DNA from 3 places in the Pseudomonas sp. H1_F01 genome. Region 2 is predicted to be linked to each of the others. Evidence: predicted binding sites of a transcription regulator. Region 2 holds the regulator's gene; each other region holds the start of a gene.
What was found. The regulator FliA, encoded in region 2, starts transcription of late flagellar genes. The targets are predictions, from matches to a motif close to CTAAAGTTTNNNNNNNNNNNGCCGNTAA.
Positions count from the first base shown of each region.

Region 1: a site for FliA is predicted at 8,008-8,035, ahead of AB4O09_RS16440 (methyl-accepting chemotaxis protein). Genes of this name have one in related genera too.
Region 3: a site for FliA is predicted at 5,976-6,003, ahead of AB4O09_RS14600 (methyl-accepting chemotaxis protein). Genes of this name have one in related genera too.

Region 1 covers NZ_CP162823.1:3,591,113-3,601,402, reverse strand. Annotated here, with positions in the region: gene AB4O09_RS16470 (arabinose transporter) at 1-386, shown strand, start outside; gene AB4O09_RS16465 (SDR family oxidoreductase) at 442-1,311, shown strand; gene AB4O09_RS16460 (response regulator) at 1,371-2,003, opposite strand; gene AB4O09_RS16455 (cache domain-containing protein) at 2,035-3,396, opposite strand; gene AB4O09_RS16450 (carbon starvation CstA family protein) at 3,707-5,767, shown strand; gene AB4O09_RS16445 (YbdD/YjiX family protein) at 5,783-5,980, shown strand; gene AB4O09_RS16440 (methyl-accepting chemotaxis protein) at 6,173-7,969, opposite strand; gene AB4O09_RS16435 (TonB-dependent siderophore receptor) at 8,261-10,290, shown strand, end outside.
Region 2 covers NZ_CP162823.1:5,034,478-5,044,767, forward strand. Annotated here, with positions in the region: gene AB4O09_RS22680 (protein-glutamate methylesterase/protein-glutamine glutaminase) at 1-631, opposite strand, end outside; gene AB4O09_RS22685 (chemotaxis protein CheA) at 680-2,941, opposite strand; gene AB4O09_RS22690 (protein phosphatase CheZ) at 2,972-3,757, opposite strand; gene AB4O09_RS22695 (chemotaxis response regulator CheY) at 3,776-4,147, opposite strand; gene fliA (RNA polymerase sigma factor FliA) at 4,315-5,058, opposite strand; gene fleN (flagellar synthesis regulator FleN) at 5,055-5,885, opposite strand; gene flhF (flagellar biosynthesis protein FlhF) at 6,002-7,351, opposite strand; gene flhA (flagellar biosynthesis protein FlhA) at 7,363-9,492, opposite strand; gene flhB (flagellar biosynthesis protein FlhB) at 9,628-10,290, opposite strand, start outside.
Region 3 covers NZ_CP162823.1:3,165,338-3,175,627, reverse strand. Annotated here, with positions in the region: gene AB4O09_RS14635 (MFS transporter) at 1-679, shown strand, start outside; gene AB4O09_RS14630 (alpha/beta hydrolase family protein) at 1,382-2,419, opposite strand; gene AB4O09_RS14625 (FMN-dependent NADH-azoreductase) at 2,605-3,213, opposite strand; gene AB4O09_RS14620 (LysR substrate-binding domain-containing protein) at 3,343-4,251, shown strand; gene AB4O09_RS14615 (MmcQ/YjbR family DNA-binding protein) at 4,248-4,598, shown strand; gene AB4O09_RS14610 (DUF1294 domain-containing protein) at 4,603-5,022, opposite strand; gene AB4O09_RS14605 (undecaprenyl-diphosphate phosphatase) at 5,019-5,849, opposite strand; gene AB4O09_RS14600 (methyl-accepting chemotaxis protein) at 6,124-7,758, shown strand; gene pnuC (nicotinamide riboside transporter PnuC) at 8,036-8,599, shown strand; gene AB4O09_RS14590 (AAA family ATPase) at 8,596-9,120, shown strand; gene AB4O09_RS14585 (hypothetical protein) at 9,443-9,889, shown strand; gene AB4O09_RS14580 (hypothetical protein) at 9,891-10,290, shown strand, end outside.

The sequences.
Region 1 (10,290 bases), 1.4 Mb from region 2:
TTCCAGACAAGATCGGCGGCGCGCGTGTCGCCCTGGTCTGTGTGGTGATCGAAGCCGTCGGGCAATTGCTGATCTGGGGCGCCGACACTGCGCTGGTGGCCTATCTGGGCGCAGCGCTCACCGGCTTCGGCTATTCCCTGGCCTTCCCGGGCTTTGGGGTGGAGGCGGTGAAACGCGCGCCAGCGCAGAACCGCAGTCTCGCCATGGGGGCCTATGTCGCGTTCCTGGACATTTCCCTGGGGCTGAGCAGCCCGTTGGCTGGGGCGTTGGCGGGCATGTGGGGGATCGGCGCGGTTTACCTGGGCGGGGCCGTTACGGTGATGCTGGCCTTTGTCGTGGCGCTGGCATTGGTGATGCCAGGGATGCAAGGCCGGCAGCTGGCTTGAGCTGCGCCAGAAGTGAGTCTGTGTTCCTCGATGGTTCTAATCAGGAGTTTGAAACATGCATGTATTCGTTACCGGTGCCACGGGCTGGGTTGGGTCTGCCGTGGTCCAGGAATTGATCGGTGCCGGCTATCAGGTCACCGGCCTGGCCCGTTCCGATGACAAGGTTGCCGCACTGGCCGCGACCGGCGCGAAGGTGGTCCGCGGGACATTGAATGACCTCGACGTCCTGCACCGGGCGGCTTCGGCGGCGGATGCGGTGATTCACACCGCGTTCAATCATGACTTCTCGCGGTTTGCCGAGAACGCTGAGTTGGACCGCCATGTAATCGAAGTATTGGGCAGCGCGCTGCAGGGCTCTGAGCGACCTTTGCTGGTGACGTCCGGCCTGTTGGGCTTGACTCGGGGCACGAGCGAGCTGGAGGTGCCCAGCCCGGTTTCGCCGCGCAAATCCGAAACGGCGGCCCGGACGCTGGTCGAGCGTGGTGTGCGCTGCGCGACCGTGCGCCTGGCACCCTCGGTCCATGGCCTCGGCGACCACGGATTCGTTCCGATCCTGGTTCGCCTTGCCCGGGAGACGGGCGTTTCGGCCTATCTCGGGGACGGCGTCCACTGCTGGTCGGGCGTGCATCGGCTGGACGCCGCACGGGTCTATCGGCTGGCGCTGGAGCAGGGCGTGACGCAGTCCGTCTACCACGCCGTCGCCGACGAGGCTGTGCCGTTCAAGGACATTGCCCAGGCGATCGGTCGTGGCCTGGGGTTGCCGGTGGAATCCCGGGAGCGTGAGCATTTCGGCTGGTTCGCCCACATGGCGGGCGCGAACATGGCAGTGTCCAGCGAATACACCCGCGCCTTGCTGGGCTGGACGCCAAGCGGCCCGAGTCTGTTGGATGATCTTGAGTTGCCTGGCTATTATCACGTCGATTGAAATGAATAACCCTGTGGCGAGGGAGCAAGCTCCCTCGCCACAGGGGCTGTGCGGGGCCTCTAGCGCGAAATGATCCCGTGGTCGATCGCGTATTTCACCAGGGCCGCGGGCTTGTCGATGTTCAGCTTCCGGCGGATGCTCAGGCGATGGGTTTCGACGGTGCGTACGCTGATGTCCAGCTCGCGGGCCATTTCCTTGTTGTTCAGGCCCTGGACCATTTTCGCCAGCACCTGGCTCTCGCGCGGCGTCAGCTCGCTGTCGGTGTTCGGGTTGGTGGCGAGCCGCTGGGCGATCTCGGCACTGTAGAACGTGCCGCCGCTGATGATGGCTTCGATGGCCGCGATGATTTCCCGCGACGGCGCGTTCTTGAGCACGTAGCCGCTGGCGCCGGAGCGCACGGATTCGCTCACGTACTCGTAATTGTCATACATGCTGAGGATAAGGATCTTGAGGCTGGGGTATTGCTTGCCCAGCAGTCGGGTCAACTCGAGCCCGTTCATGTCCTTGAGGCTGATGTCCATCAGCAGCAGGTCCGGTTGGCTGCGACCGACCATTTCGATCGCCTGCGCACCATTCTCGGCTTCGCCCACCACGTCCAGTCGGGGCATGACGGACAGCAGGGCCTTGATGCCGTCGCGGACCAGGGAGTGATCGTCGACCAGCGCGACGCGAATCACCGGAGGCAGGTTCATCGGCAGGTGCTCTTGTTGGAAGGGGCGCGCATCAGTTTTCCGTTACCGAGAGGTTCATGGGCAGCAGGATATCCAGTTCGCTTCGTCCCGGTGCCGAGGTCACTTCCAGGCGTCCGCCGAAATGCTCGACCCGTTCGCGGATATTGCGCAGGCCGATGCCGGCGTGGCCGCGCTCTACTTGCGGGACATTGAAGCCCATCCCGTCATCCACCACCGTCAGACGCAAGGACTGGCTGGAGCCGAACAGGGTGATGCCGACACTTTTCGCGCCGGCATGGCGCTCGATATTGGTCAGGGCTTCCTGGGCAATGCGGAACAGCGAGACAGGGGCGCCATTTTCCAGGCGGCAATCGAATTCGTTGCTTCGGTAGGACACTTCAAGCCCGCTGCGCTGTTGGAACTCGGTCGCGAGTTGGCCAATGGCGGCGGGCAGGCCCAGGGTATCGAGCAGGGACGAGCGCAAGTCATGGGAGATGCTACGGATTTCGCCGATGGCTTCGCCTAGCCGATCGGTCGCGTTCTTGAGGATGCCCAGGCCATTCTCCTGGCCGTTCTCCAACACATGGCTGGCCAGTTCGAACTGGAATTTTATCGACACCAGCAGTTGGCTGATGCCGTCGTGCAGCTCGCGAGAAACCCGCGAGCGTTCCTCTTCCTGCAAGCTGACGATGCGCTGATTCAGCCGCTGCAGCTTTTTGTCGGCCAGGCGATGTTCGCTGACGTTGAGGGTCATGCCGCCGGCAAATACCAGCAGGACCGCCACCAAGGCGATCGCGGCGATGGCTTGCATGGTGCTGTGGATGCCGTGGGCAACTTCGTCGCGGGCTTGCTGGGTGGCGCGTTCGACGTCCTCCAGGTAAATCCCGGTGCCGAGCATCCAGCCCCATTGATCGAGCATCACGACATAGGCCAGCTTGTCGGTCACCTGGCCGGAGGAGGGTTTGTTCCAGGCATAACGCTGGAACCCTTCGCCTGACTCGGCACTCTTGAGCAATGCCTGGATGACCGGCAGGCCGTGGGGGTCCTTCATGTCCCAGAGGTATTGCCCCACCAGTTCCGACTGGCGGGCATGCATGAGGCTGCGGCCCTGGCGGTCGTACACGAAAAAGTAACCGTTGATGCCGAAGCTGAGCTTGCGCAGTTCTTCCAGGACCTGCTGCTGTGCGCGCTCGTCTCCCCGACCGTTGTCATACAGCGGGGCGATCAGGCTCTGCGCCATCTCGACATAGTTCTTCAGCTCCGCGCGTTTGCTCGCCAGGATGCTGTCTTCGATCAGTTGCGCCTGTTGATCGCCCAACTGGCGATTGAGCGAGATCACCAGGGCGCAGATGACCGCGATGGCCAGGACCAGCGGCAAAATCCCGAGGGCGACGATTTTGTGTTTGAGCAGCATCTGTACTCCTGTCCGGACTCGGCGGGGAGGCGAATGGCGGCATCATATGCCAAACCCATGGATGAGGCATAAAACCTGTGGCGCAAGACATGTGGCAGCAAAGCTTGCTCGCGATGCAGGCGCCGCGGTTTATGAAAGACCGTATTGACTCTATCGCGGGCAGCCTTGCTCCCACAGAAGTTGGGGTTCTACGTAGTACTACGGATTTATTTATTGACCCATTGCAGGGATATTGGGCCGGCTCCGAATAGCCGGGGCACACTATAAAAACAATCGCCGCAATCCACTGGATATCGGCAGGAGACACGCAATGACAACCCGTCTGGTTAAACACCTCGCCTGGTTTGCCGTGGCTGTTCTGGGAGCCTGTGCGTTGAGTGTCGTGGCCTTGCGCCGCGGCGAACCCATCAACGCCCTCTGGATCGTCGTCGCAGCCGTGGCCATCTATCTGGTCGCCTACCGCTACTACAGCCTCTTCATCGCCAACAACGTGATGCAACTCGATGCGCGCCGGGCTACTCCCGCCGTGCTCAACAACGATGGCCTGGACTACGTCCCGACCAACAAACACATTCTTTTCGGCCACCACTTCGCGGCCATTGCCGGTGCGGGGCCGCTGGTCGGGCCGGTGCTGGCGGCGCAGATGGGCTACCTGCCCGGTACGCTCTGGCTGATCGCCGGCGTGGTGTTGGCCGGTGCGGTGCAGGACTTCATGGTCCTGTTCCTGTCCACCCGCCGCAACGGGCGTTCCCTGGGTGACATGGTCCGTGAGGAAATGGGCCGCATCCCCGGCACCATCGCGCTGTTCGGCTGCTTCCTGATCATGATCATCATCCTCGCGGTGCTGGCGCTGATCGTGGTCAAGGCCCTGGCCGAGAGCCCGTGGGGCATCTTCACGGTGATGGCGACCATCCCGATCGCGATGTTCATGGGCATCTACATGCGCTACATCCGCCCGGGCCGCATCGGTGAAATCTCGCTCATCGGCGTGCTGTTGCTGCTGGGCTCGATCTGGCTGGGCGGGCAGATCGCTGCCGATCCGGTCTGGGCCAAGGCCTTTTCCTTCACCGGGATCCAGATTACCTGGATGCTGATCGGCTACGGTTTTGTCGCGGCGGTGCTGCCGGTGTGGCTGATCCTGGCGCCGCGGGACTACCTGTCGACCTTCCTCAAGATCGGCACCATCGTTGCCCTGGCGATCGGCATCCTGGTCACCATGCCCGAGCTGAAAATGCCGGCGCTGACCCAGTTCACCGATGGTACCGGGCCGGTATGGAAGGGCGGCCTGTTCCCGTTCCTGTTCATCACCATCGCCTGCGGCGCGGTCTCGGGCTTCCACGCGCTGATCTCCTCGGGCACCACGCCCAAGCTCTTGGATAACGAAACCAACGCCCGCTACATCGGTTACGGCGGCATGCTGATGGAGTCCTTCGTGGCGATCATGGCCATGGTCGCGGCTTCGGTCATCGAGCCGGGCGTGTACTTCGCCATGAACAGCCCGGCGGCGATCGTCGGCGGTGACGTGGTGGCCGTGGCCCAGACCGTCAGCAGCTGGGGTTTTGCAATCACCCCCGAGGCGCTGCAAGCGGTGGCCAAGGACATCGGCGAGACCACTGTGCTGGCCCGTGCCGGCGGTGCGCCGACCCTGGCGGTCGGGATCGCGCAGATCCTGCACTCGGTGCTGCCGGGTGAGAACACCATGGCGTTCTGGTACCACTTCGCGATCCTGTTCGAAGCGCTGTTCATCCTCACCGCGGTGGACGCCGGCACCCGTGCCGGGCGGTTCATGCTGCAGGACTTGCTGGGTTCGTTCGTGCCTTCGCTCAAGCGCACCGAATCCTGGCCGGCCAACCTGATCGCCACCGCCGGTTGCGTAGCGATGTGGGGTTACCTGCTGTACCAGGGCGTGATCGATCCGCTGGGCGGCATCAACACCTTGTGGCCGCTGTTCGGCATCTCCAATCAGATGCTGGCCGGTATCGCCCTGATGCTCGCCACCGTGGTCCTGATCAAGATGAAGCGCCAGCGCTACGTCTGGGTGACCATGCTGCCGGCGGTCTGGCTGCTGATCTGCACCACCACCGCGGGCCTGATCAAGCTGTTCGACGCCAACCCGGCGATCGGCTTTTTGGCCCTGGCGCGCAAATACAACGATGCCCTGGCCGCCGGCCAGGTCCTGGCCCCGGCCAAGAGCATCGAGCAGATGCAGCACGTGGTGTTCAACGCCTACACCAACGCGACGCTGACGGCCTTGTTCCTGTTCGTGGTCTTCAGCATCCTGTTCTACGCGCTCAAGGTCGGTATCGCCGCCTGGGGCACCAAGGAACGCACGGACAAGGAAGCGCCATTCCAGGCCTTGCCGGACGCTTGATAGGGGATTGCAACGATGTTCAATGACTTGAGTCGCCTGGGTAAATACCTCGGTCAGGCCGCCCGCCTGATGGTCGGAATGCCCGACTACGACAACTACGTCGAGCACATGCAAACCAAGCACCCGGACAAACCGTTGATGGACTACGAGGCGTTCTTTCGCGAACGCCAGGAGGCCCGTTACGGTGGCAAGGGTGGGCCCAAGTGCTGTTGAGTTGAGGTAGCCTCGAACCCCATGTGGGAGCGGGCTTGCTCGCGAAGGCGGTGGATCAGCAGCATTGATGTTGACTGACCCACCGCCTTCGCGAGCAGGCTCGCTCCCACAGTTGTTTTTGGGGTGGTCTCAAGATGTGCATACACCACAGATCCCCTTTGGGAGGATCTCAGGAGTCGTGCGAGCGCTTCATCACTCCGCCAACAACACCGCCGCATCGAAGCCCACCCGCAAGTTGCCCCAATGACGGCCGCCGAAGAAGAACGGTACGTCGATCTCGGTCATGATTTCCCCGGTATCGCGCAGGTAGGTCTGCAGCAGGAAACGCTGGACGTTGCCCGCCGCGCGCAGGCCGATCGGGTCGTTGAAGATTCGCTTGTTGCGGCACACCGGCAAATCCACCACCCGGTCGCCGGTTGGCGGCTTGGAGACCCAGCTGTTGTTCACCGGGCAGTAGCCCTTGCTGTCGACAATGAACGAAACCTTGCCACCCGGCGTGCTGCGGGTGAGTTTGTCGCATTCTTCCTGGCAAACCTGGGCAAAGCGTTCGGTGTAGCTGGCCATGTACTGCTTGGGGTCGGTGCCGGGAATCGGTTGGTAATTCTGATCGAACAGATTCAGGCCTTCACTTTGCAGCGCCTCCAGGCGAACCTGGAGCGTGTCGCGGCACTGACTGGCCCGGGTGATGGCGGCATCCAGCTTGCCGTGGCCGAGCACGAAGCGACCCAACAGCGCCTGGACCTTTTCGGCCACGCCGGACAGGTCGCGGGTGGCCGTCGCCGAATGCTGCATGCGCTGGTCGATCAACTGACTGTCGGCGTGAATCTGGGTGACCCGGTCGTTGATCCCCGTGTTGCTGTCGGCGAACTGCTGGATATGGGTCGCGATGTCCGCCAGCTTGCCGTTGGTGGATTCGAAATCACCGATCATGCTTTCAAAATGACCGGAGGCGCGTTCCACCACTTTCTGGGTTTCCCGGGCGCTGTGGCTGATCTGGGTGGTCTGTTCGTGGGTGGAGCTGACTTCATCGAGCATGGCGTCGATGTTGCGTGAGATGTCATCGGTGGCCCGGCTGACGTTTTGTGCCAGGGTCCGCACTTCATCGGCGACCACCGCGAAGCCACGGCCGCTTTCGCCGGCCCGGGCGGCTTCGATGGCGGCATTGAGGGCCAGCAGGTTGGTCTGGGCAGAAATCTGTTGGATCAACCCGACAATCGACTTGATGCTTGAGGAACGCTGGTTCAAGGCGCTCACCAGCGTGGCAAATTCACCGAGGCTGTTGGAGATTTCGCTGATGTTGCCGGTCACTTCCAGCAGCTCGGCGTAGGAGTCGCGGGCCATGCTCAGGTTCTGGGCGGTGGTGCTGGAGATGCCCTGGGTCTGGCGCGAGACTTCTTCGATGCGGCCCACGGCGGTGTTGCTCTGGTCCATCACCTCCTTGGCGAAGCGGGCCTGGTGGGTGGCACTGTCGCTGGAATCGCTGATGTTCTTCAACGAGCGGGCCGATTCGACGGCGATGTGCACGGTCAGTGCCTGGACGTTGCTGATGATCTCCCGCTGCTTGGCCAGGAAACGGTTGCAAGTGCCGGCCAGCACGCGGATCTCGTCGTGAGTCACCAGCGGCAGGTCCTTGGACAGGTCACCTTCGCCGTTGGCGATCTCTTCCAGGGCCTTGGTCATGGCGGTGACGGGGCGCACGATGAGATGGCGGAAATACCAGACCATGAAGCTGATCATGCCCAGCGTCAGGAACGCACCGAAGAGCAGGGCATGGGTGAGGCTGTCGAGCCGGCCTTCGATCTGCCCCAGCAAGGCGCCGTCCAACTGTGCGTCGCGCAACTGCAGCACGATCTCGGCGCGAGCGCTGAGGGCCACCCAGTACAGCAAGCCACTGACCAGCACCAACAGGAAAAGGCTCGACAGTTTTTTGGTGAGGGTATCGAAAAACTGCATCTCGATAGACTCGTACAAGGCCTTTAACGTCTGCATGCCGCTGCTCCTGGGCAAAAAAATCTCTCAATGGAATACATTCGACCGCGCACGCCAAAGCTTTAGGGCGGTGGGGCGATTTGATATCACCGTTCGCGAAATCCGTGGGCGCGAGCTTGCTCGCGATGGCGGTGGGTCTGTTGCATTGATGTTGGATGTACCGCCGCTATCGCGAGCAAGCTCGCTCCCACGGGGGTTTGGGGACGATCAGCATTTGATACAAAAGATTTACTGGGAATGATTCTCAAAGTATATTTGCTCTCATTAACGTCCCTTCTATGAGTGCGCGTCTTGAAACGTTCCACCCCCCTCGCTAATCGCAACGTCTTTATCAAGTGTGTGTTGCCAACGCTGTCCTGCTGCTTCATTGCCAGCCCGTTGTGGGCGCAGGACGCTCTCGAACTGCCGGCCACGGCCATCCAGGGCAGTCGCGTCACTCAGGAAGAGGGCTATACGACGTCGCAAGCCAGCACGGCGAGCAAGAGCGATGTACCGATCAAGGAAGAAGCGCAATCGATCAACGTGGTGACCCAGCAGACCCTGGCCGACTATCAGGTGCGCTCGCTGAGCGACGCGATGAAGTTCGTCAGCGGCGTCAGCCAGGGCAACACCTTGGGCGGTTCGCGAGACTCGCTGGTCAAGCGCGGGTTTGGCACCAACGACGATGGCTCGATCCTGCGCGACGGCGTGCGCTCGAACCTGGGGCACAACTTCAGCGCTACCACCGAACGGGTCGAAGTGCTCAAGGGCCCGGCCTCGATGCTGTATGGCGCGCTTGAGCCAGGCGGCCTGGTCAACGTCATCAGCAAGAAACCGGAGTACACCCAAAGCACCACGTTGAGCGGCTCGGCCTATAGCGAAGGCGGCGGCACCATGGCCCTGGACACCACTGGGCCGCTGGGCGACACCGGCCTGGCTTATCGCCTGATCGCCGAGCGCGGCCACGAGGACTACTGGCGCAACTACGGGGTCAACGAGAGCACCCTGGTGGCGCCGTCCCTGGCTTGGACGGGGGAGCGGGCTTCGTTGAATCTCAGCTATGAGTACAACGAATATTCCAATCCGTTTGATCGTGGGACGGTGTTCACCAATGGGCATCCGGCCGATATCGATTACGACAAGCGTCTGGATGAGCCGTGGGCCAAGAGCGTGGGGATTCGCGAAACGGCGACGGCGCGGTTTGAGTATGAGTTGAGCGAGGATTGGAAAACTCGCGTGACCTATGGCTGGAACAATGATCGGTATAGCCTTTCGATTGCGCAGCCAAGTCTGTCGAAAACCGGCGTTTTTCAGCGAGCCGCCAACGGCGCTCATTACGATGACGAAACCCGTTACGCCAGCTGGGACTTCATCGGTAAACAGGAGCTGTTCGGCCAGCGCCATGACGTGTTGATCGGTGCTGATAATCAGGTGTCGGACCAATACCGTGGCAAGACCTACCGTGGGGCAGTGCGGGGGGGCTTCGATATCTCTGCGCCGGTGTACGGCGGCCTGGGAGAGCCCAGCGTCATCAGCCCGACCCAAAGCAATCTGAGCAATCAGCTGACTTCCAGCTCGGTCTACCTTAAGGACAACTGGCACCTGAATGATCGTTGGATCCTGGTCTTCGGTGGTCGCTACCAGCATTACGATCAGTTCGCCAAGCAAGGGTTGGTCACCAGGGTGCCGGTCCGCGACGACAACGGCGATGCCTTCGTCCCGTTCCTGGGCCTGGTCTATAAAGCCACCGGGGAGCTGTCGCTGTATGGCAACTACAGTCGTTCGTTCAAGCCTAACGACACCGTGGACGACAACCTCAGTACCTTCAAGCCGGAGGAGGGTCGTAGCTACGAAATTGGCGCCAAGTACGATCCGCTGCCGGGCCTGAACATCAACCTTGCGCTGTTCGATATCGAGAAGAAAAACGTCGTGACGTCCTCTACGGTCAACGGCGTAACGCTGGCAGAAGCCGCGGGCAAGGTCGGCTCCCAAGGCCTCGAACTCGACATCACCGGTCGTCTGGCGGAACGTTGGGATTTGATCGGGACTTATGCTTATACCCACACTGAAATCCTCGATGACCCGAAAAACGAAGGTCACCGCCTGTCCGATGCGCCCAAGCACACCGCCAGCCTGTACTTGTCGCACCACTTGAACGTCCCGGCCGAATTCGGTGCCTGGCACGCCGGTGCCGGTGCGCGTTACGTCGGCGAGCGTGCGGCTAACGCGGCCAACGATTTCTGGCTGAGCAGCTACACCGTCGCCGACGCCTTCCTGCGCTGGGAGTCGCCGGTACTGGGGCACAAGACGTCGCTGCAACTGAACGTCGACAACCTGTTCGA
Region 2 (10,290 bases):
CCCGTTGCAGCGCCACCGGGCCACCCGTGGACGTGCCGATAGCGACCAGCTTGTAGGCTTTGCGCTTGGGGGCCGGCGACGACGCACTGGCGGGCACCGGGCGAGCCGGCGCAGGGGCTGGTGCCGATGCACTGCGTACCGGTGCCGGATTGAAGCTGCTCGATGCAGTCGGCGCCGGGCTTGGCGCCGCAACAGGGGCTGGCGCCGGTGCGCTGTAGGCACCGACACGACGATTGCTGCGGGAAATGCTGTGGACCTTTTCGCACAGCAACTGCCGGACTTTGTCGGGGTTGCGCGAAATGTCTTCGAAATTTTTCGGCAGGAAATCCACCGCCCCGGCGTCCAGCGCATCGAGGGTCACTCGGGCGCCTTCATGGGTCAGGGACGAGAACATCAATACCGGGGTCGGGCAGCGCTGCATGATATGCCGCACGGCCGTGATGCCATCCATCATCGGCATCTCGTAGTCCATGGTGATCACGTCCGGCTTGAGTGCCAGGGCCTGATCGATCGCCTCTTTGCCGTTGGTCGCGGTACCGACGACCTGAATACTCGTGTCCGCCGAAAGAATTTCCGAGACGCGGCGGCGGAAAAACCCCGAATCGTCCACCACCAGGACTTTAACTACCATAAACACTCCGTTAGACGAGGCGCGGCCCTGGGCCACGCCCCTCCAGAATCAAATACGCCGGGCGGCGTAACGCTTGAGCATGCTTGGCACATCGAGAATCAACGCGATGCGGCCGTCGCCGGTGATGGTGGCGCCGGACATGCCCGGGGTGCCCTGGAGCATCTTGCCCAACGGCTTGATGACCACTTCTTCCTGGCCCACCAACTGGTCGACGACGAAGCCGATCCGCTGGGTGCCCACCGAAAGGATCACCACATGGCCCTCGCCCTGCTCCACATGAGCAGCGGAGCTGACCAACCAGCGCTTGAGGTAGAACAGTGGCAGTGCCTTGTCCCGTACGATCACCACTTCCTGGCCGTCCACCACGTTGGTGCGCGACAGGTCGAGGTGGAAGATCTCGTTGACGTTGACCAGCGGGAAGGCGAAGGCCTGGTTGCCCAGCATCACCATCAGGGTCGGCATGATCGCCAGGGTCAGCGGGACCTTGATGACGATCTTCGAGCCCTGGCCCTTGGTCGAGTAGATATTGATCGAACCGTTGAGCTGGGAAATCTTGGTTTTCACCACGTCCATGCCCACGCCACGGCCCGACACGTCGGAAATCTCGGTCTTGGTCGAGAAACCCGGGGCGAAGATCAGGTTGTAGCACTCGGTGTCGCTCAGGCGGTCGGCGGCATCCTTGTCCATCACACCGCGTTTCACCGCGATGGATCGCAACACGTTCGGATCCATGCCTTTGCCGTCGTCGGAGATCGACAGCAGGATGTGGTCGCCTTCCTGCTCGGCGGCCAGGATCACCTTGCCGCTGCGGACCTTGCCCGAGGCTTCGCGCTCTTCCGGCGACTCGATGCCGTGGTCGACCGCGTTGCGCACCAAGTGGACCAGCGGGTCGGCCAGGGCCTCGACAAGGTTCTTGTCGAGGTCGGTCTCTTCACCCACCAGTTCCAGGTTGATTTCTTTCTTGAGCTGGCGAGCCAGGTCGCGAACCAGGCGCGGGAAGCGCCCGAAGACTTTCTTGATCGGCTGCATCCGGGTCTTCATGACCGCGGTCTGCAGGTCCGCCGTGACCACGTCGAGGTTCGACACGGCCTTGGACATGGCTTCGTCCTGGCTATTGAGGCCCAGGCGCACCAGACGGTTACGCACCAGCACCAGTTCGCCGACCATGTTCATGATCTCGTCCAGGCGTGCGGTATCGACCCGAACGGTGGTCTCGGCTTCGCTGGCCGGTTTTTCCGCTGGCGCAGCCGCCGCAGCACGGGCAGGTGCCGGGGCCGCAGTGGCAGCAGGCTTGGCGGGTTCGGCCTTCGGTTCCGGTGCCTTGGCAGCGGGTTTGGGCGCAGCCTTGGCTGCTGGAACAGCAGTGGCGGTAGTGCCGGCAGCAGGAGCAGCCGCGGCCTTCCCGACTTCTGTAAACTTGCCTTTGCCGTGCAGTTCGTCGAGCAGCGATTCGAATTCGTGATCGCTGATCAGGTCGCTGCCAGCCGCGGCGGCAGCCGGCTTGGCTGGCGTCGGCGCGGAAGCGATGGCCGAATCCAGCGCGTCAACGGCAAACGTGCCCTTGCCGTGCAACTGATCGAGCAAGGCTTCGAATTCGTCGTCGGTGATGTCGGAGTTGTCGCCCGCCGCTTTCGGGGCAGCCGGAGTCGCCGCTGGCGTGACCGCATCGGGAGCGAACTGGCCTTTGCCATGGAGCTGGTCGAGCAATGACTCGAACTCGTCGTCGGTGATTTCATCACTGGCGTCAGCTGTTGCATTGGCGGGCGGCGCAGCAGGTGCCGCCGGCGCTTCGGCTTGGGCCTTGACGGCGTTCAGCGAATCCAGCAGTTGTTCAAATTCGTTATCGGTGATGTCGCCCGACTCTTCGGCGACCGGCTCTTCAGCCACTGCCTCGGCAACCGGAGCCGCTTCATCAGCCGATTGCGGCTCCGCCAGGCGTGCCAGCGCGGCGAGCAACTCAGGCGTGGCAGCGGTGATCGGCGAGCGCTCACGCACTTCGCTGAACATGCTGTTGACCGCATCCAGCGCTTCAAGCACCACGTCCATCAGTTCCGAATCAACGCGACGCTCACCCTTGCGCAGGATGTCGAACACGTTTTCGGCAATGTGACAGCACTCCACTAGCTCGTTGAGCTGGAGGAAGCCGGCGCCTCCTTTTACAGTGTGGAAACCGCGAAAAATTGCATTGAGCAGATCCGCATCATCTGGTCGGCTTTCCAGCTCGACCAGCTGTTCGGACAGTTGCTCTAGAATCTCGCCGGCCTCAACCAGGAAATCCTGAAGGATCTCTTCATCGGCGCCGAAGCTCATTAATGGCTGCTCCTAAAACAGGGCTAAAACTCAGAATCCAAGGCTGGACAGCAAATCGTCCACATCGTCCTGACCGGACATAACGTCTTCTCTTTTATCGGCATGAATCTGCGGACCTTCACCCTGAGAGAGATGTTTTTGTGGATCTTTTTCAGCAAGCATCGCTTCACGGTCGTGTTCGATGCCTGCAAAGCGGTCTACCTGGCTGGCCATCAACACCAGTTTGAGCAGGTTACTTTCCACTTCGGTGACCAGTTGGGTCACACGCTTGATCACCTGGCCGGTCAGGTCCTGATAGTCCTGAGCCAGCAGAATATCGTTGAGGTTGCTTGCCACCGCGCGGTTCTCGGTGCTGCTGCGCGCCAGGAAACCGTCGACCCGACGGGCCAACTCCCGAAACTCTTCGGCGCCGACTTCGCGCCGCATGAACCGACCCCAGTCGGTGCTCAAGGCCTGGGCTTCTTCGCTCAGGCCGTTGACCAGGGGCGTTGCGCTTTCCACCAGGTCCATGGTGCGGTTGGCCGCGGCCTCGGTCAGCTTGACCACATAACCCAGACGCTCGGTGGCGTCGGTGATCTGCGAGACTTCCTCGGCCTGCGGCATATTCGGGTCGATCTGGAAATTGACAATCGCGCTGTGCAATTCACGCGTGAGCTTGCCCACCTCCTGATACAGACCGCGGTCACGGGTCTGGTTGAGCTCATGGATCATTTGAACCGCATCGCCAAAACGACCTTTTTCAAGGCTGTCGACCAGTTCGCGGGCATGTTTTTTCAGGGTCGATTCGAAATCACCCATTGAAGATTCGTTATCCATAGCTCCCCCGTGGCGCCGTTAACCGATGCGTTCGAAGATTTTTTCAATCTTCTCTTTCAACGCCTGGGCCGTGAAGGGTTTGACCACATAGCCGTTTACACCGGCCTGGGCCGCTTCGATGATCTGCTCGCGCTTGGCTTCGGCAGTGACCATCAGCACCGGAAGATGCTTGAGTTTTTCGTCGGCACGCACCTGGCGCAACAGGTCGATACCGGTCATGCCCGGCATGTTCCAGTCGGTGACCAGAAAATCGAAGTTGCCACTGTGCAACATCGGGAGCGCAGTGGTCCCGTCATCTGCTTCGGCCGTGTTGGTGAACCCAAGGTCACGCAACAGGTTTTTTATGATCCGCCGCATCGTTGAGAAGTCATCAACGATGAGGATTTTCATGTTCTTGTCCAATTCGACCTCCAAGCAGTCTTAAACGCGCCCAGCACCTGGACGCGCCATTTCAATCAATCCGGCACAACACTCGACAACGGTCTGGAGCACCACGGATGGAGACTGGCACAGCACCTGCCAGGCCAGCCTCGTTCGCAGTGTCCCCACACTGCCTGTCAACGCGCTCGCCACTCCCCCAAACGCCCCCGCAAACGGGCCGCGCACTGGCTGTGTAACTGGCTGACCCGCGATTCGCTGACCCCCAGGACCTCACCGATTTCCTTGAGGTTCAGCTCTTCGTCGTAGTACAGCGCCAAGACCAGCCGCTCACGCTCCGGCAAATTGGCAATCGCTTCCGCCAGCGCGCTCTGGAAACGTTCATCTTCCAGGTCACGCGACGGCTCCATGTGAGCACTCGCGTTATCCTCGTGCAGCCCTTCATGTTCGCCGTCCTGCAACAGGTCGTCGAAACTGAACAGGCGGCTGCCCAAGGTATCGTTCAAAATCCCGTAATAATCGTCGAGACTCAACTGGAGTTCGGCCGCAACCTCGTGATCTTTAGCGTCACGCCCGGTTTTAGCTTCAATTGCCCGAATTGCATCACTGACCATGCGGGTATTGCGGTGTACCGAACGCGGCGCCCAATCGCCCTTGCGGACTTCATCGAGCATGGCACCGCGAATGCGAATACCGGCATACGTCTCGAAACTCGCGCCCTTGCTCGCGTCGTATTTGTTCGACACTTCGAGCAGGCCGATCATGCCCGCCTGGATCAAGTCTTCAACCTGGACACTGGCCGGCAACCGCGCCAGCAAGTGATAGGCGATACGCTTGACCAGTGGCGCGTAACGCTCGATCAATTCGTATTGGGCGTCCCGTGCCGATTTTTTATAGAGATGGTTGTAACCGCTGGCTGTCATAGCACGGGCCCTGCTGTTTGTTGCACAAGACGCTCGACGAAAAATTCCAGATGCCCGCGAGGGTTGGCCGGCAGTGGCCAGGTATCGACCTTCTGGGCGATGGCCTTGAACGCCAGCGCGCATTTGGAGCGTGGAAAGGCTTCATAAACGGCACGTTGCTTCTGGACGGCCTTGCGTACGCTTTCGTCGTAAGGCACTGCGCCGACGTATTGTAGGGCGACGTCCAGGAAGCGATCCGTGACCTTTGTCAACTTGGCGAACAGGTTGCGTCCTTCCTGCGGGCTCTGGGCCATGTTGGCCAGGACGCGGAAGCGGTTCATGCCATAGTCGCGGTTAAGCAACTTGATCAGGGCATAGGCGTCGGTGATGGACGTCGGTTCGTCGCAGACCACCAGCAGCACTTCCTGGGCCGCGCGGACGAAACTGACGACCGAGTCACCGATACCGGCTGCGGTGTCGATCACCAGCACATCGAGGTTGTCGCCGATGTCGCTGAAAGCCTGGATCAGGCCCGCGTGCTGGGCCGGGGTCAGGTGAACCATGCTCTGGGTGCCTGAGGCAGCCGGCACGATGCGAATCCCGCCCGGCCCCTGCAACAACACGTCACGCAGCTCACAGCGCCCTTCAATCACGTCCGCCAGCGTGCGTTTGGGTGTAAGCCCCAACAACACGTCGACGTTCGCCAGGCCCAGGTCGGCGTCCAGCAGCATGACCCGTCGGCCAAGCTCTGCCAGAGCCAGGGACAAGTTCACTGACACGTTAGTCTTCCCGACGCCACCTTTGCCGCCGGTCACCGCGATCACCTGTACGGGATGCATGCTGCCCATGTTCGTTCTTTACCTTGTCTTACTTAGACGGAGGCCACATTACTGGCTGCGCGTTCGCATACGGAACAATGCATGGCAGACCATCGATGTAGGTACAAAAAATATTCATGATTACCTCAGCCGACCTGCTTGGTCGGGCTGTGGTAGATATCAGCGAACATATCAGCCATGGCTTCTTCGCTGGGTTCTTCCTGCATTTGCACACTCACGGCACGACTGACCAGTTGATGACGGCGCGGCAGATGCAAATCATCCGGGATCCGCGGCCCGTCGGTCAGGTAGGCCACCGGTAATTCATGACCGATCGCCAGGCTCAACACCTCGCCCAGGCTTGCCGTTTCGTCCAGCTTAGTCAGGATGCAGCCGGCCAGCCCGCAGCGTTTGTAGCTGTGGTATGCGGCGGTTAGAACCTGTTTCTGGCTGGTGGTTGCCAACACGAGATAATTTTTTGACTTGATACCGCGTCCGGCCAGGCTTTCGAGCTGCATGCGCAGGGCTGGATCGCTGGCTTGCAGGCCTGCGGTATCGATCAGCACGACGCGTTTGCGCAGCAGCGGCTCCAGCGCCTGGGCCAGGGACTGGCCCGGATCCACATGGGTCACCGACACATTGAGGATCCGGCCGAGGGTCTTGAGTTGCTCCTGGGCACCGATGCGGAAACTGTCCATGCTCACCAGGGCAATGCTCTGGGCGCCGTACTTGAGTACATAACGGGCGGCGAGCTTGGCCAGGGTGGTGGTCTTGCCCATGCCGGCAGGACCGACCATGGCAATTACCCCGCCTTCTTCCAGCGGCTCGACTTCCGGGGTCGCGATCATCCGCGCCAGGTGCGCCAGCAACATGCGCCAGGCCTGGCGAGGCTCTTCGATACCATTGATCAGCGCCAGCAGGTCCCGGGACAACGGGCCGGACAGGCCGATGCGTTGCAGGCGACGCCACAGGTTGGCCTGGGCTGGACGGCTGCCTTGCAGCTGGTTCCAGGCCAGGGAGCCGAGCTGGACTTCCATCAGCTCGCGCAGGCTGTTGAGTTCAAAGCGCATCGAGTCCAGGGCGCGCGGATCGACACCCCGGGCAGGCGCCGCGGGCGCCGGCTCAGGACGACGCGGTTCGGCGTGGGCCTGCTCGATCAGCGGTTCGGCAGCCGTCAACGGCAGGCCGGCCGTCAGCGGCTGACCGGCGAACAATTGACGATTGGTGCCTGCCGCGGCCTCGCCTTCACTGCTGCGCAGGCTCAACTCGGCCTGGGCGCTGGCGATGCGCGATTGAGTCTTGCGCAGCTCATCTTCGAGTTCCATGTTCGGAACCCGCGGGGCCAGCGCAGACAGTTTGTAATCCAGGGCCGCCGTCAGCTCGACACCGCCGGCGATACGACGGTTGCCAATGATGGCTGCTTCAGCGCCCAGCTCGTCACGAACCAGTTTCATGGCCTGACGCATGTCGGCGGCGAAAAAACGCTTCACTTGCATAAACCACTACCTCAGCCGTTGGGCCCTACTGTCGCAACGATGGTCACTTGCTTGTTGTCCGGTATTTCCTGGTACGCCAGCACATGCAACCCCGGGACCGCGAGGCGCCCGAATCGCGAGAGCATCGCGCGAATCGGGCCGGCCACCAGCAGGATCACCGGTTGGCCTTGCATCTCTTGCCGCTGGGCTGCTTCGATCAGCGAACGCTGCAGCTTCTCGGCCATGCTTGGCTCCAGCAGGACACCCTCTTCCGAGCCTTGTCCTGCCTTCTGCAGACTATTGAGCAATATCTGTTCCAACCTTGGCTCCAACGTGATCACAGGCAGCTCAGACTCAGTGCCTACAATGCTTTGGACGATTGCGCGGGACACGCCGACCCGAACCGCAGCCACCAGGGCGGCGGTATCTTGACTCTTGGAGGCGTTGTTGGCGATAGCCTCGGCAATACTGCGTATGTCGCGCACGGGCACCTGTTCGGCCAACAGCGCCTGCAGCACCTTGAGCAACTGCGACAACGAAATCACGCCCGGCACCAGCTCTTCGGCCAGCTTCGGCGAGCCTTTGGCCAGTACTTGCAGGAGTTGCTGGACTTCTTCGTGGCCAATCAGCTCGCTGGAATGCTTGTACAGGATCTGGTTCAAGTGGGTCGCCACCACCGTACTGGCGTCCACCACGGTATAGCCGAGGGACTGGGCCTGGGCCCGCTGGCTGATTTCGATCCACACCGCTTCCAGGCCGAAAGCCGGATCCTTGGCGGTGATGCCACTGAGGGAGCCGTAGACCTGCCCGGGGTTGATCGCCAGCTCGCGGTCGGGGTAGATCTCGGCTTCGGCCAGGATCACCCCCATCAACGTCAGGCGATAGGCGCTCGGCGCCAGGTCGAGGTTATCGCGGATATGCACGGTCGGCATCAGGAAGCCCAGGTCCTGGGACAGCTTCTTGCGCACCCCCTTGATCCGCGCCAGCAACTGACCACCCTGGTTGCGGTCGACCAATGGAATCAAGCGGTAACCGACTTCCAGGCCGATCATGTCGATTGGCGTCACGTCATCCCAGCCCAGTTCCTTGGTTTCCATGGCACGGGCCGGCGACGGCAGCAGCTCCTGCTGGCGCTTGACCTCTTGCAGGGCCTGGACTTTCTGCACGTTCTGCTTCTTCCAGAACAGGTAGGCACCGCCGCCAGCCAGGGCAGCCATGCTCAGGAAGGAAAAGTGCGGCATGCCCGGCACCAGGCCCATGACTGCCATCAGGCCGGCGGCAACCGCCAGGGCCTTGGGCGAGGCGAACATTTGCCGGCCGATCTGCTTGCCCATGTCTTCGGAGCCCGAAGCGCGGGTCACCATGATCGCAGCAGCTGTGGATAACAACAGTGATGGCAATTGCGCCACCAAACCGTCACCGATGGTCAACAAGGCGTAAACCTTGCCAGCGTCGCCGAACGTCATGTTGTGCTGGAAGATACCGACGGCCATGCCGCCGATCAGGTTGATGAACAGAATCAGCAGGCCGGCGATGGCGTCACCGCGCACGAATTTGCTGGCACCGTCCATGGAACCGTAGAACTCGGCTTCCTGGGCCACTTCCAGGCGACGCAGCTTGGCCTGGCTCTGGTCGATCAGGCCAGCGTTGAGATCGGCGTCGATCGCCATTTGCTTGCCGGGCATCGCATCGAGGGTGAAACGCGCGCTCACCTCGGAAATCCGCCCGGCGCCCTTGGTCACCACAACGAAGTTGATGATCATCAAGATGGCGAAGACCACGATACCGACCACGTAGTTGCCGCCGATCACCACCTCGCCAAAGGCCTGGATCACTTTACCGGCGGCGGCGTGCCCCTCCTGGCCATGGAGCATGACCACCCGGGTGGATGCCACGTTGAGCGCCAGACGCATGAGCGTCGCCACCAGCAGAATGGTCGGGAACACCGCAAAGTCCAACGGCCGCAGGGCGTAGACGCACACCAGCAGCACGACGATCGACAGGGCGATGTTGAACGTGAAGAACACGTCCAGCAGGAACGGCGGCACCGGCAGCATCATCATGGCGAGCATGACCATCAGCAACACCGGCACGCCCAGATTGCCCCGGCTGAGGTCGGCTACATTGCTGCGCGCGGTGCTGAGTAACTGAGAGCGATCCACCAATAATCCCCGTTCCTGTGAAGCAAACTTTTGACGCCCGGAGGGGGCGCAGACGGGGTATTGCAAGAAGCCTTCCAACTTTTGTCGGAGGCTGAAATAGAGGGGTTGAAGGGACGCTGACCTGTGGGAGCCGACTCAGGAATCACGCCGCAAATCCGGCGGGATCGGCAGGTCCTTGAGCGGTTCGGGGCGTTTGCCCTTGCCGGCGCGGTGCTGGCGGATCTGGTAGACGTAGGCCAGCACCTGGGCCACGGCCAGGTACAGGCCGCCGGGGATTTCCTGGTCGAGTTCGGTGGAGTAGTAAATCGACCGTGCCAGCGCCGGGGACTCGAGCAGCATCACCTCATTGGCCACGGCGATCTCACGGATCTTCAGTGCCAGGAAGTCACTGCCCTTGGCCAGCAACACGGGAGCGTTGCCTTTCTCGGGGTCGTACTTGAGCGCCACGGCATAGTGGGTCGGGTTGGTGATGACCACATCGGCGTCTGGGATCGCTGCCATCATCCGCCGCTGGGACACCTCGCGCTGCAACTGGCGAATCCGCTGCTTGACCTCCGGCTTGCCCTCTTGGTCCTTGTACTCGTCACGTATCTCCTGCTTGGTCATCATCAGCTTCTGCTTGCTCTGATACAGCTGGATCGGCACGTCGATAGCGGCGATCAGGATCAGGCCACAGGCCATCCACAAGGTGCTCCAGCCGACCAATTGCACGCTGTGGATAATGGCTTGCTCAAGGGGCTCATGGGCAATGCGCAGCAGGTCGTCGATATCGGCTTGCAGCACCGTGAGCGCGACGAA
Region 3 (10,290 bases), 1.9 Mb from region 2:
CGGTGAGCTGGGGTTCGCCAGCCTGGGCGTCGCCTTGTCGCTGCTGGCCGGGGCGGCGCTGTTGATCATTCGTAACAAGCCGTCGGTGCCGGTCATTCGCGGCGAGCGCTTGCCTTTCTGGGCGGTGTTTGGACGCATTGCGCCGTTCGGGGCGGGCCTGAGCCTGGCGTCGATCGGCTACGGCACGCTCACCACATTCATCACGCTGTTCTATATCAGTCGCGGCTGGACCGGCGCGGCCTGGTGCCTGACAGTCTTCGGTGTCTGCTTCATCCTGGCGCGGTTGTTGTTCATTTCCAGCATCGCCCGTTTCGGGGGTTTCAACTCGGCCATTGCCTGCATGAGCATCGAAACCCTTGGGCTGGTATTGCTGTGGCTGGCGCCGTCCACCGCGTTCGCCCTGGTCGGTGCCGGGCTGGCTGGTTTCGGGCTATCGTTGGTATACCCGGCGCTGGGGGTGGAGGCCATCAAGCAAGTGCCTAATACCAGCCGGGGGGCCGGCTTGAGCGCCTATGCGGTGTTCTTTGACCTGGCGCTGGCGATTGCCGGTCCGCTGATGGGGGCGGTGGCGTTGAACCTGGGCTATTCGTCGATCTTCTTCTGTGCTGCCTTGTTGTCCCTTACCGGGCTGGGTCTGACTCTGCTGCTGCGTCGCCGAGCCGTAAGCGCACCTTATTGATCGTAATACTGAAGGTCCGGTATTTACTTGTTCTTGTGTGTATATCCGTTATTTAGGTAACGGCGGCTTAGGGTTCCGCTCTGACAGCGGGTCACTTTTGGAAGAGCGCCAAAAGTAACCAAAAACGCTTTGCCCCACCACTCGGCACCTCGCCTAGGCTCGGTGTGCCCTCACTCCGGCATTGCTCCGTGGGCCCGCCGCGAAGGGCCATCCATGGCCCAGCGCGGCTACCTCGGCATCCATGCCGAGGTGCCCACTCCACAATGCCTGCGTTCGGCCAGCGTGGTTAACGGGGCGTCGAGATCAAAATCCAAAGCAAAGCAAGAGCGCGACACGTCCAGCATCTATGTAGCTGAGCCACCGCCATCGCGAGCAAGCCCGCTCCCACAGGAGAAACGCGATCACCCAGAACCAGGTCGGCTGTTAGGCCGCCTCGCGTTGGACGTTGATCTCGGCGCCCCGTTAACCACGCTGGCTGAACGAAGGCATGCCGAGCCTAAGCGAGGCACCGAGTGGTGGGGCAGAAGCGTTTTGGTTACTTTTGACTGGGCCGGCTTCCGGGCTTCTCAAAAGTGACCCGCCGTCAGGGCGGAACCCTAAGCCGCCGTTACCGCAGAAATGGATATACACACCATCCTTACGTAAAAACCATGCCCCTCGGAACAGAAGATCAGAATCTCCGGGAACGCTTAAGTGAACAGCTTATTGATCAGCCGTCCTCATCCCCGCCCGGGTTGGCTTGCCCAAGGCCTCGCCGAAGAAACGGCTGGCCTCGGAGATCATGGTGCGGTGGATGTCCTTGCGATCGACACCGTCAGCATCCGTGCACAGCGCCGGCATCGCGGCGATCTGTTCGTCGGTGCACGGTGCCAGGAAAACAAAATGCCCCGCGCCGGCCAGGGTCTTGAAGTCCGGTGCAGTGGGCAGCTTGCGGGCCAGCGCGGCGGCATTCTTGTCGAAGGCCACGAGTTTGTCGCCATCGCCGCTGTACAGCAGCACCGGCACGTGGACATCGGCCAGGGTATGACGGCCAAACTTCAGGCTCAATGGCGCCATCAACAACAATGCCCTGACCCTGGGATCAGCCACTGGTTGCAGGTCATCGCGGTCAACGATCAGTTCGCCTTGGGTATTGCAGGCGTCTCGGTCATCCGGTCGCTCCACGCAGTAGCGGCGCAGACGATTGAGGTCCGGCGTCGCACCGGACAGGATCAACGCGGTTTCGCCGCCGGCCGAATAGCCGATCACCCCGACCTGCCCGGCGTTGACGAACGGCGAGAGCATCGGGTCATTGAGCGTGGCGGTGATGGCTTCGGAAATCTGGATCGGCCGCCCGTACAGGTTGCTCAGGGTGCCAAGCCGGCTGTGATCCTGGGCGTTGTCGCCGGGGTGAATCACTGCCACCACGACAAACCCCTTGCGTGCCAGGGAGGTGGCCAGGTCATGCAGGGCCAGCGGCGTACCGGTATTGCCATGGGACAGCATCAGCAGCGGAAAGCGGCCGATGGCGATCTGGGCGTCTGGCGCGGCATCGATCTGGTAGCCACCCAGCAGGCTGGACTGTTCCCGGTCGGTGGACGGATAAAAGGCGATGGCGTGCATCGGCTGCTGATCCAGCGGATCGAGAAAGCTCAGCTCATGGAAACCGGCGCTCCAATGCGGATGCGGCCCCGGTGCGGCCTGCACTGAACCGAGACTGGCAAACAAGCAAAGCAGCAGCGCTGCACCAAAACGCGTCATCGAATCTTCCACCTTCACCAGCGCACGGGAAGGCCCCGTCGCTCGCCGTCTTGGCCGTGCATAACCTGCGCCATAAAACCCGGCGCCGAATGCAGCAAAACCCTGCATCCCGGCCATCCAATGACGACGAGAATACAGGGTTTTACGAAGGTTGCCCCAATAGCTTTGGAGCCTTTACGCAAGCCTTACGCGGCGGCGAACTGTTCGCCGATCTGCGCCTGGGCTTCGTTCATGCCCTTATTGCGCATGTCGTCGCCCTTGGCCAGCCCTTCCGCACGAACGAATTCGATGTCGGTGATACCAAGGAAGCCGAACATCACTTTCAGGTAATCTTCATGACCCGCGCCACTAGGTTGGCCGGCATGCAAGCCACCCGCCGTGGAGACGATCACCAGTTTCTTGCCACCGCACAGGCCTTCGAAGCCGGCTTCGGTGTAGCGGAACGTCTGGCCAGCGACGGCAATGCGGTCGATCCAGGCCTTGAGTTGAGTCGGAATGCTGAAGTTGTACATCGGCGCAGCGATGACCAGCGCATCCGCCGCCTGGAATTCTGCCATCGTCTCGGCGCTAAGGTCAGCTTCGTGCTTCAGGGCCGCGTCGCGCAACTCGGCGCTGGTGCCAGCGGCGATCAAGGTCTGGGCGGAAAAATGGCTGATGGCGTCAGCGGCCAGGTCGCGATAAGTCACCGTGATGCCTGGCTCGGCGGCTTTCCAGGCTTCAACCACTTCACGGCTCAATTGGCGGGAAGCGGAGTTGTCGCCGAGGATGCTCGAATCGATGTGCAGCAGTTTCATGTCAGTGCTCTCCAAGTGAGGACCGCAACCGGGCGATCAATTGGCGACAATCCTATCGATGAAGCCAATGATCGATAAGTCAGCACAAATGCGATAGTTTGTCCTACTGACAGGACAATCGAGTTCAACATGCAAGACCTCAATGACTTGTACTACTTCGCCAAAGTCGTCGAAGCCGGCGGTTTCGCGGCGGCCGGACGGTTGCTGGGCATTCCCAAGTCACGACTGTCGCGGCGCATCGCCGAGCTGGAAGAACGCCTCGGCGCCCGGTTGCTCCAGCGCACCACCCGCCAATTGAAATTGACCGCGGTCGGCGAACGTTATCTGCGCCATTGCCAGGCCATGTTGCTGGAGGCCGAGATGGCCGACGAAGCGGTGGCGAGCATGTCCAGCGAACCCCGTGGCCGATTGCGGGTGTCGAGCCCGGTGGGGCTGGCCCACCAGTTTCTGCCGGTAGTGATCGAAACCTTCCTGGTGAAATACCCTTTGGTGCAACTGGATATGACCCTGCTCAACCGGCGGGTGGACTTGATCGGTGAAGGCATCGATGTGGCGTTGCGCGTGCGCGACCTGGGGGACGAGGATCCCTTGCTGATGACCCGGCGCCTGCGCCAGGCGCGGCTGATGATGGTTGCCAGCCCGGCCTTTGTCGAAGGACGGCGGATCGAAACCCCGGATGACCTCAAACAGTTGCCGGTGCTGGGGGCATTGGAAGCCGATCGCCAGGTGCACCTGCGCCTGGTCAGCGCAGATGGGCAGCGTGTGGAACTGGGCCTGGAAGCCCGCCTGGGCATTGACGACTTCATTGTGCGCCGCGCCTGTACCCTCGCCGGCCTGGGCTTCACTTTATTGCCGAGCATGTATTGCGAGCAGGAATTGCAGGACGGCACACTGGTGGAACTCTTGCCTGGATGGTCATCGCCCGATGGCTGGCTCCAGGCGGTCTACCCGCATCGGCGCGGCATGCTGCCAGCGGTGCGTGCATGGATCGATCATTTGGTGGAAGCCTTCGAGGGCTGTGGAGATAGAACGATATGAGGTTGAGCGAAGAGGATGTCGCGCAGTTTTGCCTGGGCCTGCCCGGCGCCAGGGAGGACTACAAATGGGGTGGCGTACGGGTATTTTCCATTGCCGGGAACAAGATGTTCGCCCTGCAGGGCCTGCGAGGCGACTCGCTGGCGTTCAAGGTCGACAAGGATCTGTTCCTGGGCCATTGCGACCGGCCGGGCATTCATCCCGCGCCTTACCTGGCGCGGGCCCAGTGGGTCATCATGCAGGTGCCCTACCCGCTGGGTGCCGAAGAGCTGCGTGGTCTGCTGCAACGCTCACACCAATTGGTGGTCAGCAAATTGCCCAAGCGCACGCAGGTGGGCTTGTTGCTCTAGCCATTCAGAACAGATAGCTGCCCAGGAACAATTGGTCGATCCAGAACACCTGGTGCAGCAGCACGATGAACCAGAACACGACCTGAAACGATACTTTGCGGGTCTTGTGGCGAAACAGCTGCTGGGCCAGCAAGGCTCCGGGCCAACCGCCGGCCAGCTCCACCGCATGCAGCACGTTCTCCGGGGTGCGCCAGGTGTCGGCGCGCGCCTTGCGCTTGTCGCTCCAGTACAGCAGGAACGCCACCACGCTGACGACGCCGTAAGCCACCATCGGCACCCACGACACCGCCCGCAGCCCGAACAGGAGCGAACCGAACAACGGCAAGGCACAGAGCAGCGCAAACACCATCAGTTTGAGCCGCAGGTGCTGCACGCTGCCTTCAGCATTGCGCCCGGCGCGTTTGCGGCTGCCTGATTCGTTCATGGCTTGGCAGCGGTCCAGTCTACCCAGCCGAACTGCCAGGTTGCCAGGATCAACAGGCCGAAGGCGATTCGATACCAGGCGAACACGGCGTAGCTGTGGCTGGCGATGAATCGCAGCAGGCCCTTGACCGCAATCATGGCGAAAATGAACGCCGTGACGAAGCCAATGGCGAACACCGGGAAATCCGTCGGGACGAACAACTCACGGTATTTGTAGCCCGAGTAGACTGCCGCGCCGACCATGGTCGGCATCGCCAGGAAGAACGAAAACTCGGTAGCGGTTTTACGCGACAGCCCGAACAGCAGGCCACCGATGATGGTCGCACCGGAACGGGAGGTGCCTGGGATCATCGCAATGCATTGGGCCAGGCCGACCTTCAGCGCGTCCTTCCAGGATATCTCGTCCACAGTTTCAGCGTGCACCTGGTGCTGGCGCTTCTCGGCCCAGAGCATCACCAGGCCGCCCACCACCAACGCGGTGGCCACCGTGATCGGGTTGAACAGGTAGTGGTGGATCCAGTCGGCTAACAGCACGCCCAAGACCACGGCGGGCAGGAAGGCGATCAGCAGGTTGGCGGTAAAGCGGCGGGCGCTGGGTTGTGTCGGCAGGCCCAGCACCACGTCGAAGATCTTGCGGCGGAACTCCCAGACCACCGCCAGGATCGCGCCGAGCTGGATGATAATGTTGAACGCCATCGCGCGCTCGCCACCGAACTCAAGCAAGTCGGCGACAATGATCTGGTGCCCGGTGCTGGAAATCGGCAGAAACTCCGTCAAGCCTTCCACTACGCCAAGAATCAATGCCGAAAAGGCAGTCCACAAATCCATTCATCCCCCAAAAAAGACGCTGTTCATGCAGGTCTTATCAATATTCAAGTGTCATGCAGGTACCCCCGCAGCGGGTGCACGATAACCGCGACCTTTCAAAAAAAACCAATGAAAAATGAGAACCGGCTCAGGTTTTGCGCTGCGGGGCCGAAATCCTATCAGACAAGCCCTGATAACGCTGCCGCGTTGTGACTCAGGTCAATTACCGATAGCGGCCGGGCGCTACAGTGCCGGCCGTCGATATGACAAGAATAAAAAACCGGAGTGACAGCGTATGAATAGCTTGCGCAGTGTGTCGATCAGCCGACGCTTGTGGCTCATCCTGGTCGTGGCCATCGTGATGTTGTTCACGCTCGGCGCCTTGATGCTTAAACAGATCCACACCGACCTCTACCAAGCCAAGGTGCAGAAAACCCAGCATGTGGTACAGACCGCCAGCGGCGTGCTGACTTACTACCAAGGCCTGGAAGCGGCCGGTACCCTGACCCGTGACGCCGCGCAAAAGCAGGCCCTCAGCGCCGTGCGTGGCCTACGCTATAACCAGAGTGACTATTTCTGGATCAACGACCTGACGCCGGTCATGATCATGCACCCGGCCAACCCGAAGCTTGAAGGCCAGAACCTCTCGGCCATCCGCGACCCGAACGGCTATGCGCTGTTCAACGAGATGGTTGCCATCGCCAAGTCCAAGGGCGCCGGCATGATCAACTACCTCTGGCCGAAACCGGGCGCCGAGGCCCCGGTGGGCAAGACCTCCTACGTCCAACTGTTCGAACCCTGGGGCTGGATCATCGGCTCAGGCGTGTACGTGGATGACGTCCAGGCCGAGTTCCAATCCCAGGTAATCAAGGCCTCGGTGGTCGGTTTGATCATCACCCTGCTCATGGGCCTGCTGTTGACCCTGATCGTGCGCAGCATCGTCGGCCCGTTGCAGGAAACGGTCAACGCCATGGCCAACATCGCCAGCGGCGAGAGCGACCTGACCCGCACCCTCGACACCCACGGCCAGGACGAAGTCACGCAACTGGCGCGGCATTTCAACGCCTTTACCGCCAAGCTGCGGCAAGTGGTGACCCAACTGCAAGCTTCGGCCAGTGCGCTGGGGCAATCTTCCAGCGAATTGGGCAACGACGCGGCGCAGGCTCAGGAACGCAGCCAGCAGCAGTCGCAACAAATGGAACTGGTAGCGACCGCGATCAATGAAGTCACCTATGGCGTGCAGGACGTGGCCAAGAACGCCGAGCACGCGGCCAGTGAGATGCGCGACGCCGAATCCCAGGCCCAGCAAGGCCAGGTCAACATCGATGGCAGCTTGCAGCAGATCGACCGCCTGTCCCAGACCATCGACCAGGCAGTGGAAGTGATCCGCACCCTGGCGAGTGAAAGCACCCAGATTGGCAGCGTGCTGGAGGTGATTCGCTCCATTGCCGAGCAGACCAACCTGCTGGCTCTCAACGCCGCGATCGAAGCCGCCCGTGCCGGCGAACAAGGCCGGGGCTTTGCGGTGGTCGCCGATGAAGTGCGGCTGCTGGCCCAGCGTACGCAGAAGTCCACTGCAGAGATCCAGGCGATGATCGAGCGCCTGCAAAGCCATTCCGAAGCTGCCGTGAAAGTCATCAGCGACAGCAGCCGTGCCTCGCAACTGACGATTGAACAAGCCGGCCTGGCCGGTGCCAGCCTCAACGCCATCGGCCAGGCCCTGCGCAATCTCAACAGCCTGAACGCCTCCATCGCCAGCGCCACCCTGCAACAGGCCCATGTGGTGGAAGACATCAACCAGAACGTCACCCAGGCCGCCGGCCTGTCCCACAGCACCGCCATGGCCGCCGAACAATCCAGCCAGGCAAGCACCCGTCTCAAGGCGTTGAGTGAACAGTTGAACGGGTTGCTCACGCAGTTCCGGGTCTGAAGATCGGTAGACCACCCCTGTGGGAGCGAGCCTGCTCGCGAATGCGGTTTGATTTGATCGTTCCCACGCTCCGCGTGGGAATGCATCCCGTGACGCTCTGCGTCACATTCCAGAAGCGGAACGCAGAGCGTCCCTGGCGACATTCCCACGCAGGAGCGTGGGAACGATCGTAATCCCTTGCTCGCGATAGCGACGGTACATTCAACATTGGTATTGGAGCTGTCCACGCCATAGCGTTTACAATCGCCGCCCTCTTCCATTTCCCCAAGGAACCGCCATGTCCGGGCTTGAACTGTTTGCCGCAGCCCTCGGCGTGATCGCCGTCTGGTTGACCGTCAAACAGAACCCCTGGTGCTGGCCGATCGGCCTGGTCATGGTGTTGCTGTACAGCTGGATTTTTTTCGAGGTGAAGTTGTACTCGGACATGCTGCTGCAGGTTGTCTACGCGGTGCTGCAACTCTACGGTTGGTGGCAATGGACCCGCGCCGGGCACAATCATGATGGACGCCAGGTCAGCCGCCTCGGCGGGTCGTCAGTGCTGTTCGGCCTGGCTATCGGTGCGGCAGGCAGCCTGCTGTTGGGCGCCGCCATGGCCCACTGGACCGATGCCGCCCAGCCCTGGCTCGATGCCGCGCTCACCGGTTTCAGCCTCGTGGCCCAGTGGTGGATGGCGCAAAAACGCGTGCAATGCTGGCCGCTGTGGATCGTCCTGGACGTGATCTTCGTCGGCCTGTTCATCTACAAGGGCTTGCACCTGACAGCGGCGCTCTACGCCCTGTTCACCCTGCTGGCCGTGCAAGGCTGGCGGGAATGGCGCGCCGATCCGGCCCTGCGCGCATGAAGGTAGTGGTGCTGACCGGCCCGGAATCCAGCGGCAAGAGTTGGCTGGCGGCGCAATTGCAGGAACACTTTGGTGGCGTGCGGGTGGATGAGTACGTGCGCCATTTCATGGAGCAGACCCAACGCGATACCTGCCTGGCCGACATCACCGACATCGCCTCCGGCCAACTGGCCTGGGAAGATGAAGCGCGTGCCCGCCGTCCGGCGCTGTTGATCCTCGATACTCACCTGTTGAGCAACATCCTCTGGAGCCAAACCCTGTTCGGCGACTGCCCGGACTGGCTCGAACCGGCCCTGCTGGCCCGCCATTATGACCTGCACCTGCTGCTGAGCCCCGAGCAGGTCGAATGGACCGGCGACGGCTTGCGTTGCCAACCTGAACTGGCTGAACGGCTGGCGTTTTTTGAAGCGATCGAGGCTTGGCTGAGCGGACACCGGCAACCGTTCCAGGTCATTGAAGGCGATTGGGCGCAACGCCAACAGCAAGTGTTCGCCGTCGTTAGCCAGCTGCTTCAAGCCTGATCGCGGGGTGATCTGTTCCATTCTTGAAACAGCGCAGTCGCTCCAAACCCGGATCCAACGCCGCTTCATCAAATTGCCATCAAGACTGTCAAGTTTCTGAAACACCCGCCCAAAAGCCTGGATTCAGAGGCCTGGAACAGTAAGTGACCGGTTAGTCACCCTGTGCCGTGTCTCAGCGCTGAAACACCCCTTCCACCCGGCATACCGTCGAAAAATACAACTCATTGAATTTAAAGGTATTTCAAAACTCGGCACGACACCTGCTCTGCCCCACTTCGCAACGCTGGACCAGGGCCAGCCCACCGAAGAAGGAATCGATGCCGTGGGGACTTTCGAGAGAAGTTTGACCTGTCTGCTGTTGATCGGCTGCGCCGCCAGCGCAACGCTCAGTCTGCCAGCGCAGGCCGAGGGCAACGGCGTCATTGTCCTCAACCGTGACGTGCAGCCCATCGCAATTGGTCGCAACGGTGGCAAAGATCCCTACCCGACCACCGTCAATGCCAACCCCTCCGAACGAATCCACCAGGCGACCGCCAGCACCGAACTGAGCGATGGCGAATTTGCCAGCGTGGCCAGCGGCTCGTCGATCCGCAACACCGTCAACCCGAATACCGGCGTGCAAGGCCTGAACGTCGTGAGCAATCCCAACGGTATGCCGGGCATGAATGCCGGTCACGGTGGCGGTAGCGGCGGCGCGATCTCCGGCACCATCAACCGCTCGCTGAGTTCCGGCCTGGCCCCGCTGGGTCGGCTGGCGGGAGGCCAGTGAGATGAAGCCCGTGCTGTTTCTGCTCGCCCTGTTCATGCTTTCCCTGCTCAGTTCTTTCACCGTATTTGCCGATCCAGGTGTTGCGGTGGTCAGTAACGCCAACCTGCAGGATTCCGGCAGCCATTACACCGGCAACTTCAACGTCAACCAGGCCGCCGGCGACCAGATCCAGCAAACCAACACCCGGGCCATCGCCATTGGCAGCCACGCCCAGGCCAGCACCCGCGTACAGCAACGCGTCGACACGCCGGCCGACCCTTCCATGAACGCCACCGCCCGTATCGGCGGCAACTCCTTCACCAACGGCAACGGTGTACTGGGCGTCAACCAGTCCGCCGGGGCCAACAACCAGATGGCCAATGTCATGCGGGTGGGCATCAGCGCCCATCCGCAGAGCATTG